Regions from separate parts of the Nocardia bhagyanarayanae genome, predicted to be linked through region 1. Evidence: riboswitches for the same ligand, from Rfam matches in the RefSeq annotation. Region 1 holds a riboswitch; each other region holds the start of a gene.

Evidence for each region. A riboswitch is a leader RNA that binds a small molecule or an ion and turns the genes downstream of it on or off. The one in region 1 is predicted to bind cobalamin.
Region 2: linked by a shared signal. The riboswitch ahead of metE (5-methyltetrahydropteroyltriglutamate--homocysteine S-methyltransferase) and the one ahead of FB390_RS12060 (ABC transporter substrate-binding protein) in region 1 are both predicted to bind cobalamin.
Region 3: linked by a shared signal. The riboswitch ahead of FB390_RS03645 (CbtB domain-containing protein) and the one ahead of FB390_RS12060 (ABC transporter substrate-binding protein) in region 1 are both predicted to bind cobalamin.

What each region holds. Positions count from the first base shown of each region.
Region 1 covers NZ_VFPG01000001.1:2,827,146-2,832,459, reverse strand. The annotation lists gene FB390_RS12070 (ABC transporter ATP-binding protein/permease) at 1-328, opposite strand, end outside; gene FB390_RS12065 (ABC transporter permease) at 325-1,299, opposite strand; gene FB390_RS12060 (ABC transporter substrate-binding protein) at 1,309-2,901, opposite strand; cobalamin riboswitch at 2,921-3,106, opposite strand; gene FB390_RS12055 (SMP-30/gluconolactonase/LRE family protein) at 3,355-4,269, opposite strand; gene FB390_RS12050 (alpha/beta hydrolase) at 4,373-5,095, shown strand; gene FB390_RS12045 (hypothetical protein) at 5,149-5,314, shown strand, end outside.
Region 2 covers NZ_VFPG01000001.1:3,497,587-3,502,900, forward strand. The annotation lists gene metE (5-methyltetrahydropteroyltriglutamate--homocysteine S-methyltransferase) at 283-2,550, opposite strand; cobalamin riboswitch at 2,705-2,912, opposite strand; gene FB390_RS14780 (pyruvate carboxylase) at 3,161-5,314, shown strand, end outside.
Region 3 covers NZ_VFPG01000001.1:930,911-936,224, forward strand. The annotation lists gene FB390_RS03630 (HhH-GPD family protein) at 1-216, shown strand, start outside; gene FB390_RS03635 (alpha/beta fold hydrolase) at 378-1,121, opposite strand; gene mhuD (mycobilin-forming heme oxygenase MhuD) at 1,193-1,510, shown strand; cobalamin riboswitch at 1,563-1,744, shown strand; gene FB390_RS03645 (CbtB domain-containing protein) at 1,810-2,004, shown strand; gene FB390_RS03650 (CbtA family protein) at 1,995-2,837, shown strand; gene FB390_RS03655 (hypothetical protein) at 2,873-3,340, shown strand; gene FB390_RS03660 (OsmC family peroxiredoxin) at 3,388-3,828, opposite strand; gene FB390_RS03665 (SRPBCC family protein) at 3,919-4,374, opposite strand; gene FB390_RS03670 (DMT family transporter) at 4,435-4,755, opposite strand; gene FB390_RS03675 (FMN-dependent NADH-azoreductase) at 4,757-5,314, opposite strand, start outside.

The DNA.
Region 1 (5,314 bases):
CGATCACCACGGCGTCGACCGGACGCATCACCCACGGATCGGCGCCACGTCGCAACCCGGCGAGCAGACCGAGCGCCAGCCCGATGACGTACGCGGTCACCAGCGCGAGCGTCGCGATCGACACCAGCGGAACCCCGCCGTGCAGGAGCCGCGAGAGCACATCGCGACCGACCACATCGGTGCCGAACGGATACCGCGCGGACGGGCCTTGGAACGGACGACCCACCGGCGCGGTCGCCGAATGCGGGGCGAGCAGCGGCCCGAGAACCACCGTCGCGCCGACCAAGGCCAACGCCACCGCGGGCGGGATCGCGCGACGCGGGATCACGACCGCCCGCCCAACACCACGTGCCGGGCCCGCGGGCTGACGGCGAGGGTGAGCAGATCGGCGATCAGATACACCACCAACCCGACGCCCGCCATCAGCATCGCGGCCGACTGGACGAACGGAAAATCGCGCGCCGAGATGGCGCGCAGCAATTCCTGAGACAATCCCGGATAGGCGAAAAGCGTTTCCACGACGGCGATTCCACCGATCAGTCCGACGATCGACCCGGCGAGCGGATGGATCGACGCGGACACCGCGTTCGGCGCGACGTGCCTGGCGAGCAGCCGCCACCGGCCGACCCCGTTGAGCCGCGCCGTCTCGATGTACGGGCTGGCCATCACGTCGGCGGTCTGCGCCCGAATCACCCGCACCGGATGCGGACTCGCACCGATCAGCAGACAGAGCACCGGCAGGACGAGCACTTCCGGTCGCTGCCACGCACTGACGCCGGTCGGCAGCAGCGAGACCGCCGGCAGCAGCCGAAACGTCAAAGCGACTGTCGCGACGAGGATCACGCCGGACACGAACGATGGCAGCGATTCGGCGACCAGGGTCGCGGCGCTGACGGCACGGTCCAGCCGGGAGCCCGGCCGCGCGCCCGCCGCGAGCCCGAGGCACAGCATGGTCGGCACCAGCAGCGCCGTCGTCGCGACGGCGAGGACCGCGCTGTTGCCGAGCCGACCCAGCAAGACCTCGCCGACCGGACGCCCCGAAACCAGCGAGGTACCTAGGTCACCGCGCACGAAATCGCCAGCCCAGTCGAGGAATCGGATCGGAGCCGGACGATCGAGGCCGAGTTCGGCTCGGACGGCGGCGAGTTGTTCCGGCGACGGATCGCCGCCGCCGTCGCGACTGAGCACGACGGCGGCCGCGTCCGAGTCCAGCGCCTCGAACAGTCCGAACACCACCAGCGCGACGACGAACAGCACCCCGATGCCGCCACCGATCCGGCGCAGCAGATAACGGGTCACGAGCGCCGCCTACGACGCCAGCCAGGTGGTGGCGAAGTTCGCCCAGTCGTCGGTGCCCGGCACGCCGTCGCGGACGCCCCGCACCCGATTGCGCGCGGCGTCCGGCCGCTTCGCGAAACTGTGCAGGATGTAGCCGCCTTCCTGCCAGAGTTCCTCTTGGAGTTCGAAATACAGCTCGCGACGCCGCTGTTGATTCATCTCGGCGCGCGCCGCGGCGAACTTGGCGTCCCACGCCGGGCGACGCCAACCGGTGCCGTTGCTCGGCGAGGCGCTGGTCATGGTCTGACCGTAGAAGTAGTCCAGACTGTAGTTCCACCAGCCGATATGGGTCAGCGGCTGCTTGCCCGAAACCCGGGAGAAGTAGGTGTCGGCGGGGACCGTCTCCAGCCGGATCGTGATACCCGCGGCCTTGGCGTGCTCGGCGAAAAGCGTTGCCGATTCGACCATCCCGGGAATCGCGTCGGCGGTCTGCAAGGTGACGGTCAGGTTCTCCTTGCCCGCTTCCTTCAGCAGTTGCCTGGCCCGCTCGGGGTCGTAGGTCCGCTGCGGCAGGCTGTCGTTGTAGAAGGGCGCGCCCTTGCCGTAGATGTCGTTGCCGACCTCGCCGTAGCCGTAGTACACCGAGTCGACCATGGCCTGCCGATCGACCGCCAACCGCATGGCCTGGCGGACCCGCACATCGTCGAAAGGCGGTTCGTCCACGCGCATTTGGAAGGCGCCCATGAGACCCGCCGGTGGCGTGACGACGTAGGCGTCCGGATCGCTGTCCAGCGACCGCGCCTGTAGATACGACATCTCCTGCACCAGATCCACTTCGCCGGAGAGGAAGGCGTTCATCCGCGCCTCGGTCTCGGCGATCTGGATGATCTCGACCTCGTCCAGGTGCACCGGACCGTCCCAGTATTTCTCGTTGCGCCGCAACAGCGTTCGGTCGCCCGGCGACCACGAGCGCAGCGCGAACGGACCGGTGCCGACCGGGAGGGTCCGCTCGTCGAACACCGTGCTGCCGTCCTTGACGACGTAGCAGTACCACCCCGCGAGCACCGAGCCGAAGTCCGCGATCGGCGTCTTCATCGCGACGACGACGCCGAGATCGCCGTCGGCCCTGGTACGGGCCATGTCGACCACCGCGAGGTCGCCGGAGGACTGCTTGGCCGGGTCGAGCATGCGCTCGAAGCTCCACAACACATCCCGCGCGGTCAGCGGCGTGCCGTCGCTGAAGACGACGCCGGGGCGCAGGGTGATCCGCCATTCGCTGCCGTCCGCGTTGGGCTCCAGCGACTGCGCGAGCCGGTACCGCAGGGTGAGGTCGTTGTTGTAGGCGACCAGCTTGTCCCACACGTTCTTGGCGACCGCGCCGCCCGCGGAACTGCCCGCCCGGTGCGGGTCGAGCACGTCGACGCTCGCGGCGCGTCCGGCGATCGCGGCGCGCAGCCGGCCGCCCGCGCGCGGCGGGCCCTCCGGTACTCCGGTCGATCCGTCGGTCCCGCAACCGGTGAGCACACCGATGCCGCCGAGCGCGACGAGACCCGCCGCTCCGGCGCCGCGCAGCAATAACTCCCGGCGGCCAAGCGGCCGTCGGGATCCTGTCGAGTTGTCCATGCCATCCTCGTGGAGAGTCGTCCCGATACATCCGACGCGGGTGTCCTGGCTCCCGGATCGACGCGCACCGCCGGCCTTCCAACCCGGGCAGGTCGTGGCCATGAATCGGCGGATTGCTCCTCGGTGACAGTTGCGGGACAGCCCCGGATTCACACCGGTGTTCCCCGCGTCGCCGTTGGACGATACCGCCGGGCGCCGACGTGCGGCTTCCCAGCTTCCGCGGCCCGAGGTCCAATCACCGCGCCCCAGACCACCGTTGAACAGCCCCCAACCAGTGCCGCACGCTGATCGCCAGACAGTTGCGCATAGGCCACGCGTCGACGAATCGACGGGAGAGAAATGGCGGTTGTGAAGGCGTGTCGCACCGCCATTCGACTCCCATCGAATCAATTTCGCTATCGACGGGAGAGAAATGGTGGTCGAGCGGGCTCACTGCGAGCCGAGGGGGTTGCGTCAGGGGGCCAGCTGGATGCGCAGGACCGCGCCGCGCTCGGTACCGGCGAGGAGTTCGCCGGGACGACCGGGGACGGCGACGACCGACGTCATCGGTTCGGCCGAGAGGACGCGGCAGGACTGGCCGCTCGGATCGATCCGGACGAGCTGGCCGGACAGCGTGGTCACGTAGACCGCGCCCGCCTCGTCCACCAGCAGGTCGTCGGCGAAGTCGGGGACGCCGGGGAGCGCGGACGTCAGATCCGTGAGGACGGTGCGGCGGTCCGGTTCGGTGACCGGGAAACGCAGGACCCGCCCGAGCGGTCCGCCGTTGGAGGTCAGGTACACCGTGCCGTCGTGCACGGCGATGCCGTTGGCGTTCAACTTTGCTCGCTCGGTCCAGCCCGCGTCGACGACGCCGTCGCGGCCGACGCGGATCACCCCGGTCGCGGAGGCGACGTAGAGCGAACCGTCGGTGTCGAAGGCCGCGCCGTTGGGCATGGTGAAGCCGGACGCGAAGATCTCCGGGCGCGGTTCGGCGGCGGCCGGATCGAAACGGACGACGCCGCCGGGGCGCACGACGCTGGTCGGCGCGTCGCCGTACACGACGTACATCAGCCCGTCGGGTCCGAGCCGGACGGCGCCGGGAAACTCCACCGGGACCGTGGCGGTCAGCCGCCCGGCGTCGTCGTAGCGCTGCACCTCGTTGCGGTATAGCCGGGAAACCCATAGGTTGCCCTGCCGGTCGTAGCCGAGGTTCTCCGCCCAGTCCAGCACCGGGACGGCGGCGGGCAGCGCGGTCGCCGAGGTGGCGGGCGCGCAAGCGGGGCCGGGTTCCGCGGTCGCGCCCGGCGCGGCGACTCCGGCGCAGGCCAAGGCGACGGCGAGCGCGGGAACGGCGCGGCGCAAGAGCGCGGGCAATTCGACGACGGACACCTGGGACCTCCTGATCGGGCACCGCGAACGCGCGCAGTGTAACCGCCCTTTCACCGGAATGGTGAAGTCCCATGAAGTGCAGAAGGTTTGGCACTATCAGTGCATGCTCTACTTCGACGGCACGCGCGGCAGGCTGCACTATCGGCGCTGGACGGTCGACCACCCCGAGGCGGTGGCGATGCTACTGCCCGGTATCGGCCAGCACAGCGGCCACTATCACCGGTTCGCCCGGCTTCTACGGTCGATCGGTATCGAAGTGTGGGGATTGGATACCGCGGGACACGGCCTCAGTGAAGGCGACCCCGCGCATCCCGGCACCCTCGCCGAGCTGGTCGCGGACGCGACCAGACTGGTGGACCTGCTGCGCGTCGAACTGCCGGACACGCCGCTGGTGCTGATGGGGCATTCGCTCGGCGCGGTCACCGCGCTCGGCATGCTCGGCGCCGCGGTCCCGGACGCGAGCACGGCCACCGACCTGAACGCCGTCGAGGCGAACTTCCCGACCGTTCCGAGCATCAGCCCCGGCACGCTGACCGGTCTGGTGCTCTCGGCCGTGCCGCGCCGCGCACTCGGCAGCGGTCTGCCCGGCGCTCCCGGCACCCCGCTGCCGTCCGGCCTTCCGATCCTCGCGGTGCACGGAACGGAGGACCGTCGCGCCCCGATCGATGCGATGCGGGTCTGGACTGCACGCCACGAATGGGTAGATTTACGCGAGTACGCCGACGCCGGGCACGATCTGCTGCACGAGCCGGTGCACGCGCGAGTCGGCGCCGACATCGCGGACTGGACGCAGCGCGTCGTCGTGGGGTTGGCACGGCACGCGTGAACCGAGTACGGCCGCACGACGCGGCACGATGAGGAGACAAGGGGGACGGGGCGGTGCAACCACAAGACAGCGCGGCGCGACCGCGACTCGCGGCACTGAACCAAGCGGTCGACGAGGGCAGGCTCTGGATCGACGGCGTGCTGGTCGCCGACGGCGCGCACGAACGGTGCGCGCGGCGCTACGAGCAGCTCGCCGACGAGGTCGAAGCGCAGATCGGTG
Region 2 (5,314 bases), 670 kb from region 1:
TGTCGACGTGTGAGGAGGGGTAGCGCATGGAACGGTCGAGGTGTGTGCCGTCGTGGCGGCAGGGAGTGAGTCCGAAGCCTCGGATGCGTCCGGTGCGGCAGGCGGGGGAGGCTTGCGAGAGCTACACGTCGCGGAGGCGGCGGCAGCAGCAGGGGCGTCCGCCGGAGGGGGAGTGAGATGGCATCTGGCTGAGGCGCCGGAGGGCGGGCGAGGGTACGTCCTCTGACGCGGGAACAGAGCGCAGCGGCCGGGCCGCGCGGGGAGCGCGGCCCGGCCGTAGTTTCAGCGCACCGCTTTGGCGGCCGCGACCATGTTGCGCAACGAGGCTTCCACTTCGACCGGGCCGCGGGTCTTCAGTCCGCAGTCCGGGTTGACCCAGAGCCGTTCGGCGGGAACGGCTTTCAGGGCGGCGCGGAGGGCGGTGGTGATCTCCTCGACGCTGGGCACGCGCGGGGAGTGGATGTCGTAGACGCCCGGACCGACGCCGAGGGAGAAGCCCGCGGCGTTGAGGTCGTCGAGCACCTCCATGCGGGAGCGGGCCGCCTCGATGGAGGTCACGTCGGCGTCCAGGCCCGCGATCGCGTCGATGACCTCACCGAACTCCGAGTAGCACAGGTGGGTGTGGATCTGGGTGGCGTCGGAGACGCCGGAGGTCGCCAGGCGGAACGCGCCCACCGACCAGTCCAGGTAGGCGGGCTGGTCGGCGGCGCGCAGCGGGAGCAGTTCGCGCAGCGCGGGTTCGTCGACCTGGATGATGCGGATGCCCGCAGCTTGCAGATCCACGGTCTCGTCCCGGATCGCCAGCGCGACTTGGCGCGCCGAGTCGGCGAGCGGCTGGTCGTCGCGCACGAACGACCAGGCGAGGATGGTGACCGGGCCGGTCAGCATGCCCTTGACCGGCTTGTCGGTCAGGGACTGGGCGTAGGTGATCCACTCGACGGTCATCGGCGCGCGGCGGGTGACGTCGCCGAACAGGATCGGCGGCCGCACGCAGCGGGTGCCGTAGGACTGCACCCAGCCGTTCTCGGTGGCCGCGAAACCGTCGAGCTGCTCGGCGAAGTACTGCACCATGTCGTTGCGCTCCGGCTCGCCGTGCACGAGCACGTCCAGGCCCAGCTTCTCCTGCAAAGCGACGACGTCGGCGATCTCGGCGCGCATCCTGCGCACGTACTCGGCCTGGTCGATCTCACCCTTGCGCAGCGCCGCCCTGGCCAGCCGGATCGCCGAGGTCTGCGGGTAGGAGCCGATCGTGGTGGTCGGCAGCGCGGGCAGCTCGAGCCGTTGCGCCTGCAGCGCGCGGCGCTCGTCGGCGGGCGCGCGCCGGGTGGCGTCCGGACCGAGCGAGCCGAGCCGCGCCCGAACCCGCTCGTCGGACAGTCGCGGGTCGGTGGTGCGGGACTCCGCGGCCGCACGCGCGGCGGCCAGCTCCTCGGCGATGGCGTCGGTGCCCTGCGCCAAAGCCGTTGCGAGCAGCCGCACTTCGGTCACCTTCTCGGCGCCGAAGGCCAACCAGGAACGCAGCCGCTCATCGAGTCCGGTCTCGGAAGCCAGCGAGTACGGCACGTGCAACAGCGAGCAGGAGCTCGACACCGCCACCGACGACGCGCTGCCGAGCAGCGTCCCGAGGGTGGTCAGCGCGCGGTCCAGGTCCGTGCGCCACACGTTCCGTCCGTCGACCACACCCGCGACCAGCAGCTTGTCCGCCAGCGACGGCAGCGAGACCACCGCGGACAGGTCCGGCGCCGCGGCGAAGTCCAGCGCGATGCCCTCGACGGCGGTGCTCGCGAGCGCGGGCAGCGCGTCACCCGGCGTGCCGAAGTAGGTGGCGACCAGGATCGCGGGCTGCTCGCTCGCCTCGGCCAGCTCGGCGTAGGCGCTGCGCACCAGCTCGATCTCGTCCTCGGTGAGATCGGTGACCAGCACCGGCTCATCGATCTGCACCCAGGCCGCGCCCGCGGCGGCCAGCTGCCGCAGCAGTTCGCGGTAGAGCGGGACCAGCTCGCCGAGCCGGTCCAGCGCCGCGCCCCCGGTGGCCTTGGCCAGCTTCAGGAAGGTGACCGGCCCGATCACCACCGGCCGTGCGGGCACGCCGAGCTCGATCGCCTCGCTCAATTCGGCGAGCAGCTTGTCCGGGTGCAGCGCGAACGTCGTCTCCGGACCGATCTCGGGGACGAGGTAGTGGTAGTTGGTGTCGAACCACTTGGTCATCTCCAGCGGTTCCACCGTGTCGGTGCCGCGCGCGGCAGCGAAGTACCGGTCGAGCGGATCGGCGATCCCGGCCACCCGCTCGGGCAGCGCGCCGAGCAGCACGGCGGTGTCGAGCACCTGGTCGTAGTAGGAGAAGGTGCCGACCGGGATCGAGTCCAGCCCGGCCGCTCGCAGCTCGGTCAGCTGGGTTCGCCGCAGGTCGCGGGCAATCGCGTGCAGCTGCTCGGCGTCGATGCGTCCGGCCCAATACGACTCGGTGGCGCGCTTCAGCTCGCGCCGCGGCCCCACGCGCGGTAGCCCGAGAACCGTCGCGGTGAATGGTGTGCGTTCGGAAACAGTCACGGTGTGCTCCAGTGCTTTTCAGGACGTGAGCCATCGCCGTGCGAGCACGCGGCGACCAGCGGACGTCGTCGGGCAACCGAAGAGACACGGAGCCCTGGAAGTCGGCACTGATGGTCCGCGCGCCCAATCCACGAGGCGGTGGCCGCCGGATACGGCGTATCCGGCACGGCTGGCAGGTCTTCGGACTCGCGGGCACCGGCTGGGGAGATTCCTCCCGCCGACCTACTGGCCGTCGCTTCCCAGGTCTTCACCCAGTGCGTGATGACGGTGTTCGTTCCTGCATACCGCTGCGGGACAGTCCCGGATTCTCACCGGGTTCCCTCTCGCCCGCCGCCCGGCAAACCGGGAGCGGACTTCGACTCCGGCGCTCGACGTCGGGGCTCCATCTCGTCGGGCGCACTGGAGAACCAGCTGCGTTGTCCAGCATAAACGGACGACGGGATATTCCCCGCCCGCCCTCGGCCGGGCCCGCACAGACCGGCCCGGCGGATCGTGAGATGTGACGCCGGGATGAACGCAACTTCGCAAGCCTGCTAGGTCTCGTTGTGAAGATTGCTGCGAAGGGGACTTCCCTGTCGTCGCTGTATTCGGGGGCAGGTACCTTGGTTCAATGTTCTCGAAAGTCTTGGTTGCCAATCGTGGCGAGATCGCCATCCGCGCGTTCCGCGCCGCCTACGAACTCGGCATCGGGACCGTCGCCGTCTTTCCCTACGAGGACCGCAACTCGGTTCACCGTTTGAAGGCGGCGGAGTCCTATCAGATCGGGGAGCAGGGCCACCCGGTTCGCGCCTATCTCTCCATCGAGGCGATCATCGACGCGGCCAAGACCGCGGGTGCCGACGCCATCTACCCGGGCTACGGATTCCTCTCCGAGAACCCGGACCTGGCGGCCGCCTGCGCGCGTGAGGGCATCACCTTCATCGGCCCCTCGGCCGAGGTGCTGGAGCTGGCGGGCAACAAGGCGCGCGCCATCGAGGCCGCGAAGGCGGCGGGTCTCCCGGTGCTGAAGTCCAGCGCGCCCTCGGCGGACGTGGACGAATTGCTCGCCGCCGCAAACGAACTCGAATACCCGATCTTCGTCAAGGCGGTCGCGGGCGGTGGCGGTCGCGGCATGCGCCGGGTCGCCGCGCCGGAGCAGCTGCGCGAATCGATCGAAGCCGCCTCGCGCGAGGCCGAGTCCGCGTTCGGCGACCCGACCGTGTTCCTCGAGCAGGCGGTGGTGAACCCGCGCCATATCGAGGTGCAGATCCTGGCCGACCAGCACGGCAACGTCATGCACCTGTTCGAGCGCGACTGTTCGGTGCAGCGCCGCCACCAGAAGGTGATCGAGCTTGCGCCCGCGCCGAATCTGGATCCGGCTCTGCGCGAACGCATCTGCGCCGACGCGGTGGCCTTCGCCCGCCAGATCGGCTACAGCTGCGCCGGCACCGTGGAGTTCCTGCTCGACGAGCGCGGCAACCACGTCTTCATCGAGATGAACCCGCGCATCCAGGTCGAGCACACGGTGACCGAGGAGATCACCGACGTCGACCTCGTGCAGTCGCAGCTGCGCATCGCGGCGGGCGAGACCCTCGCCGACCTCGGCCTGAGCCAGGACTCCGTCACCATCCGCGGCGCTGCGCTGCAGTGCCGCATCACCACCGAGGACCCGGCCAACGGATTCCGTCCCGACACCGGTCGCATCACGGCCTACCGCACCCCCGGCGGCGCGGGCATCCGCCTCGACGGCGGCGCCAACCTCGGCGCGGAGATCGGCGCCTACTTCGACTCCATGCTGGTGAAGCTGACCTGCCGCGGCCGGGACCTGCCAGCGGCGGCGGCCCGCGCGCGGCGCGCGCTCGCCGAGTTCCGCATCCGCGGCGTCACCACCAACATCCCGTTCCTGCAGGCGGTGCTCGACGATCCCGACTTCAAGGCGGGCCGGGTCACCACCTCGTTCATCGACGAGCGCCCGCAGCTGCTGACGCTGCGCCAGTCCGCCGACCGCGGCACCAAGATCCTCGAGTACCTGGCCGACGTCACCGTCAACAAACCGCACGGCGAGCGCCCGACCACGGTGTACCCGCACGACAAGCTGCCCGCCATCGATCTGAGCGTGCCGCCGCCGGACGGTTCGCGCCAGCGACTGCTGCGCCTGGGCCCGGAGGGTTTCGCGCAGGCGCTGCGCGAGCAGAAGGCGGTCGGGGTCACCGACACCACCTTCCGTGACGCGCACCAGTCGCTGCTGGCCACCCGTGTGCGGTCCAACGGTCTGTTGCAGGTCGCCGGGCACGTCGCGCGGATGACCCCCGAGCTGCTCTCCGTCGAGTGCTGGGGCGGCGCGACCTACGACGTGGCGCTGCGCTTCCTCTACGAGGACCCGTGGGAGCGGCTTGCCGCGCTGCGCGAGGCGATCCCGAACATCTGCTTGCAGATGCTGCTGCGCGGACGCAACACCGTCGGCTACACCCCGTACCCGGAGCAGGTGACCAGGTCCTTCGTCTCCGAGGCGACGGCCACCGGCATCGACATCTTCCGCATCTTCGACGCGCTCAACAACGTCGACCAGATGCGTCCGGCCATCGACGCGGTGCGCGAAACCGGTACCGCCATCGCCGAAGTCGCGATGAGCTACACCGGCGACCTGTCGAACCCGAACGAGAACCTCTACACCCTCGACTACTACCTCAAGCTGGCCGAGCAGATCGTGGACGCGGGCGCGCACGTGCTCGCCATCAAGGACATGGCGGGTCTGCTGCGCGCCCCGGCGGCCGCGACCCTGGTC
Region 3 (5,314 bases), 1.9 Mb from region 1:
ACGCAGAAGTACGAGGGCACCGACCGCCAGGCCCGCGGCCGCCTGCTCGACGTGTTGCGCGCCGCGACCGGGCCGGTCGAGCGGGTTCGCCTGGACCTGGCATGGACCCGCGATCCGGGCCAGCGCGACAGGGCACTCGACTCGCTGCTGGTCGACGGGCTGATCGAGCAGACGGCCGATGGATTGTTCGCCCTCGCCGGCGAGGGTGATCGCTGACCGACCAAAGATCACCGTCAGCCGACCCACCGCGATGAAGGTCACCCGCGGTCGGTTGAGCGGGCACGCAGGTCGGGCGAATGAAGGTCACGTCCAGTCGATCTGGCCGGATGAAGGCGGCCTTCGGTCGGTTACCCGCGCGGACCGTTCTGGACGCGGTATCAGGCGAGGATCCGGTGCAGAAATCGCTCCACTTCGGCGCGATAGCGCTCGGGCTGATCGTCGTGCACCAGATGCCCCGCGTCCGGAATCAGCACGTACTCCGCGTTCGCGTTGCTCTCGGCCATTTCGCGCATCTGCCCGGCCGGGGTGATGGTGTGCTCGCCCTCGATGAGCAGCACCGGGACGCGCACCGCCCGCCACTGCTCCCAGAAATGGCGGGTGCCCCACTCCTCGGAGATGTCGCGGAAGGTCGTGACCGAGCCGTGCAGCCGATAGCCGTCCGGGCCGTGCTCGAAGGAGTTCAGAAAGTAGCGACCCGCGACCGGGCCGAAGTACTCGAGCACCGAGTCGGCGTCCGGAAACGGCTGCGGCCACGCCTCGATCATGGCGGCCCAGTCCGCGGCGGTGCGTCCGGTGAAGTCGGGGGCGATGTCCTCCACCACCAGCGCGCGCACCCGCTCCGGATAGTGCGCGGCGAAGACCCAGCCGTGCAGCGCTCCCATGGAGTGGCCGATCACGACCATCGGCTCGGTGAGGTGCGCGGTGGCTTCGGCGAGATCCGCGACGAAGGCCTCGGTGGTCAATTCGGGCGGCGCCGGGCGGCCGTGGCCCGCGGCGTCGTAGGTGTAGACGTGCCCGTGCGCCCGCAGCCAGTCCAGCTGGTCGCCCCAGGTGCGCGCGCTGCCCATCAAGCCGTGCAGCAGCAGGATCGGCACGCCTGCTCCGCCTTCGTCGTACCACATCGGGTCGATTGTGCCTCCCGGCTCGTCCGGGCGCGCGCTCGCCCGCGCGCGGGCGACGTATTGTCGAGTCCATGGCTGTCGTGAAGATCAACGCGATCGAGGTCCCCGAAGGCGCCGGACCCGAGCTGGAGAAGCGGTTCGCGCACCGCGCGCACGCGGTGGAGAACTCGCCCGGCTTCCTCGGCTTCCAGCTGCTGCGTCCGGTCGCGGGCGAGAACCGCTACTTCGTGGTGACCCAGTGGGATTCCGAGGAGTCCTTCGCCGCTTGGCGGGACGGTCCGGCCCGTGCCGCCCACGCGGGCAGCGGCGACAAGAAGCCGGTTTCGACCGGCGCGTCGCTGCTCGAATTCGAGGTCGTGCTGGACGTCGCGGCCAAGCCCGCGTCCTGAGTCCGGCGGGTAACGACTCGCCCACACCGTGGTCAACAGGCTTCGACCGTGTTGACGACGGGCGCGCCGTGGTGTCACAGTTCGAGGTGACCAAGCGAGGGTGATGCGGTAATTCCGGTGTGATTCCGGAGCGGTCGCGCCACTGTGTTCCATGCATCGGGTCCGGTTCCGGCCGTGCGGCCGGGGCGGCGCGGTGCCGGAAAGCCAGACACCGGCACCGTCGCACCACTTATCTCACGGGACGCGAAAGCGCCCTGCCGGACGAGATCCGGCCGGGACGTATCCCTAGGAGGACTCGAATGGCCATCGCGCATTCACCGAGCCGGACAACCGATTCCCTGGCGACCGTGCTCGTCACGGTAGGTGTCGTTCTTCTCGCACTGCTCACGCTGTACCTGGTCGGCTTCGATCAGGGCGCCATCTCGCGCAGCGGGATGTTCATGCACGAGCTGATGCATGACGGACGGCATCTGCTGGGTGTTCCGTGCCACTGAACCCACCCACTCCGTCGACTCCGGCTCCCCTGGCCGGAACATTGAAAACCCTGCTGTTGCGCGGCCTGCTCGCCGGTTTGATCGCCGGTCTGCTGGCCGCCACGGTGGGCTATTTCGTCGGCGAACCGAAGGTCGACGCGGCGATCGCCATCGAAGAGGCCAACGCGGCCACCGAAGGGTCGCACCACGCGCCGGGAGAACCCACCGCGGGCCACTCCCACGGCGACGAAGGTCACTCCCACGGCGACGAAGAGGAAGCGCTGGTCAGCAGGACCGGACAGAAATTCGGTCAGTTCCTCGCCCTCGGCCTCAGCGGTCTGGCCTTCGGCGCCATCTTCGCCTCGGTCGCGCACTTCGCGCGGCGCCACACCGCATTGTCCGGTCCGAAACTGGCGATCGGGCTCGGTGTCGCAGGCTGGGCCGCGATCGTCGCGGTGCCGTTCTTCAAGTACCCGGCGAACCCACCCGCGGTGGGCGATCCGGAGACCATCAACGATCGCACCCTGCTGTGGGTGGCCTCGGTGCTGCTCGGTCTCGCGGCCGTCGGCGCGGGGGTGTACGTGTACAAGCTGCTGCGCGGGCAGCTGGACACCGTTCGGCTGATCGCGGGCGTCGCGGCGTTCGCGCTGATCACCACGCTGGGGTACGTCCTGCTGCCCGGCGTCGACGAGGTGTCCGCCGACTTCCCGCCGAGCCTGCTGTGGCAGTTCCGTGTCGCGTCGCTCGCCGTCTCCGCCACGCTGTGGGCGGCCCTCGGCCTCGGTTTCGCGGCGCTCACCGAGTTCGCGGGACGTAGCACCCGGGTACGGAGCGAGGTCGCTACCGCGGGGTGATCCGCGTCGAGAAAACCAGGGGCAGTGTCGTTCTCATGACCGGCACTGCCCCTTCTCGTTCCGCTCCGGCTTTCGGTTCGCCGCGTTCCGTGACGCTCGCGGTGACGGCCTTCGTCGTCGCGTTGCTCGCCGGTGTCGGCGAGGCGCTGGCGCGCACGGCGATGACGCTCGAACGGTCCGACGCCGACCTGCCAGGGCTCGCCGTCGGCTTGGCCGTGCGCTTCGCGATCTACCTGGCCGTATTGGCCGTCGTAGTGCGAATGGCGCGCGGGGACCGCGTCGCGCGGCTCGTGCTCGCGCTCGGCATCGGTGTGCTCGGTCTCGCCTCGCTGCTCGCCGAACCGGTGACGGCGCTGCTCTCGGGCGAGGCGGTGTCCGTCACCCCGAGCTCGCTCATCCTCGGCGTTCTGCGCGCGACCCACGTGCTCGCCGTGCTCGTGGCTATCCCCGCCATGTACGCGCCAGACGCCCGCGCGTACTTCGCCCGCCGCGCGACCGTATGACTCCCCGCACTCCCCGCTCGGCGCGAGGGGTGCGAAGAATCAAGCGGTCACGCCAGCGCGGCGTCCAGGCTGATGGTGTCGACACCGGCCAGCGCCTTGGAGACCGGGCAGCCCGCCTTGGCCGCCTCGGCGGCGGCGAGGAAGCCGTCGGCGTCCATGCCGGAGACCCGGCCGCGGACGGTCAGCTTGATGCCGGTGATGCGGAAGCCGCCCGCCGGGTCCGGGCCGAGGGTGACGTCGGCGGTGACGTCCAGGCTCTCGGGGGTGGCGCCCGCGTTGCCGATCTGCGCCGAGAGCGCCATGGCGTAGCAGGAGGAGTGCGCGGCCGCGATCAGTTCCTCGGGGCTGGTGGTGCCGTCGGCTTCCTCCGCGGAACGCTTCGGGAACGACACGTCGTACTTGCCGACGCCCGAACTGGTCAGCTCGACCTGTCCGGAGCCGTCCTGCAGACCTCCGGTCCAAGCGGTGCGCGCGGTACGTGTTGGCATCATTGTCCTTTCACGAAGTGAGCCGAACTCGTGCAGGCTAGAACCTACCCGCACAGCCGAATCGTGCGCACCGCTTCCGCGGGCGAGCCGTCAGCCCGCCGCGCCGAGCTTCACGTCGAGTTGCTCGAGCACCTGCGGCCACGCCGCGCGGTGCCGGTCTCTGGCCGCCTCGCTCGCGAACCCCGCGTGGCGCAGACGAAGCCGGATGCCGCGCGGCTGCTTGACGAACTGCACGCTCACCACTGTCTCGGCGCCCTCGGTGCCGCCCTCGCCGGTGACCCAGGTGAGTTCGACGAGGCGCTCCGGCTCCAGCCGCAGGAACCGGCCGTAGTGCGGATTGCGCTTGCCCTCGAACTCGGTCTCGAAGAAGAACGGCTCGTTCACCGCGGGCCTCATCCGCACCGAATCCGGGGCGGCGAACCAGATGTCGAACCCCTGTGTCCATGCGGCGTAGAGCAAGCTGGGCGGTGCTTTCATCACCCGCTCCACGGTGAGGTCGTGGGGCCGTGCGGACAGATCCGGGAGACGAACTGACTGGTCGACCATCACCGGACCATACCCGCGTGCCCAGAGCCCCCACAGCATTTGCCCCGAGGTGACCGGTCGTCACTCGGGATTGGTCACCCGGGCGAGCACGATGCCGCCGAGAATCAGTGCGAGCGCGAGCAATCGCCCCGCGCTGAACGGATCCCGGTGCACCACGATGCCGAGGCCGATCGCGCCCACCGCGCCGATTCCGGTGAACACGGCGTAGGCGGTGCCGACGGGCAGCGTCTGCATGGCCCTGGACAGCAGGTATACGGCGAGGCTGCCCAGCACGAAGCACACGAGCGTGGGTAGCGGGCGGGTGAAGTTCTCGGTCGGTTTGATGCTCTGTGACCAGACGATCTCGACGAGGCCCGCGAGACCCAATACGAGCCAGTTCATTTCAGTACTGCGCCGCGAGGGAGCGGGCGGTTTCGATGGCCTTGGCGTAGGCGTCGTCGTGTTCGGCTCGGCGGTCGGCCAGTGCCGGGTCCTGGCGTGAGTTGGCCAGTTCGGCGTGCAGGAAGACCGTGTCGGTGACGGCGAAGTGGCCGGCGAAGAAGTCGCGCAGGTAGCGCTCCTGGTAGTCGAAGGCCGCCTTGGGCGCACCGGGCGAATAGCTGCCGCCGCGCGCGGACGTGACCACGAAACGACGGTGCCCCAACGACATTCGCGGGAAGGTGATCTGGTCCAGCCAGGCCTTCAGCACCGCGGGAATCGAGTAGTTGTACATCGGGGTGCCGATCAGGATCACGTCGGCGGCGAGCACCTCGTCCAACAGTGGACGCAGCACCGCGAGCGCCGCGGCCTGCGCCGGAGTCGTCGCCAGTTCGTCGAGCTCGCCCGGGTCGAAACCGCCGCGCGCCAGGACCGCATCGCACAGCTCGGTCCACGGCTCGCTCACGAACGGCACGGGCCGTTCGGCCAGATCCCGGTACAGGTAGCCGCCGTCCGGGTGCTC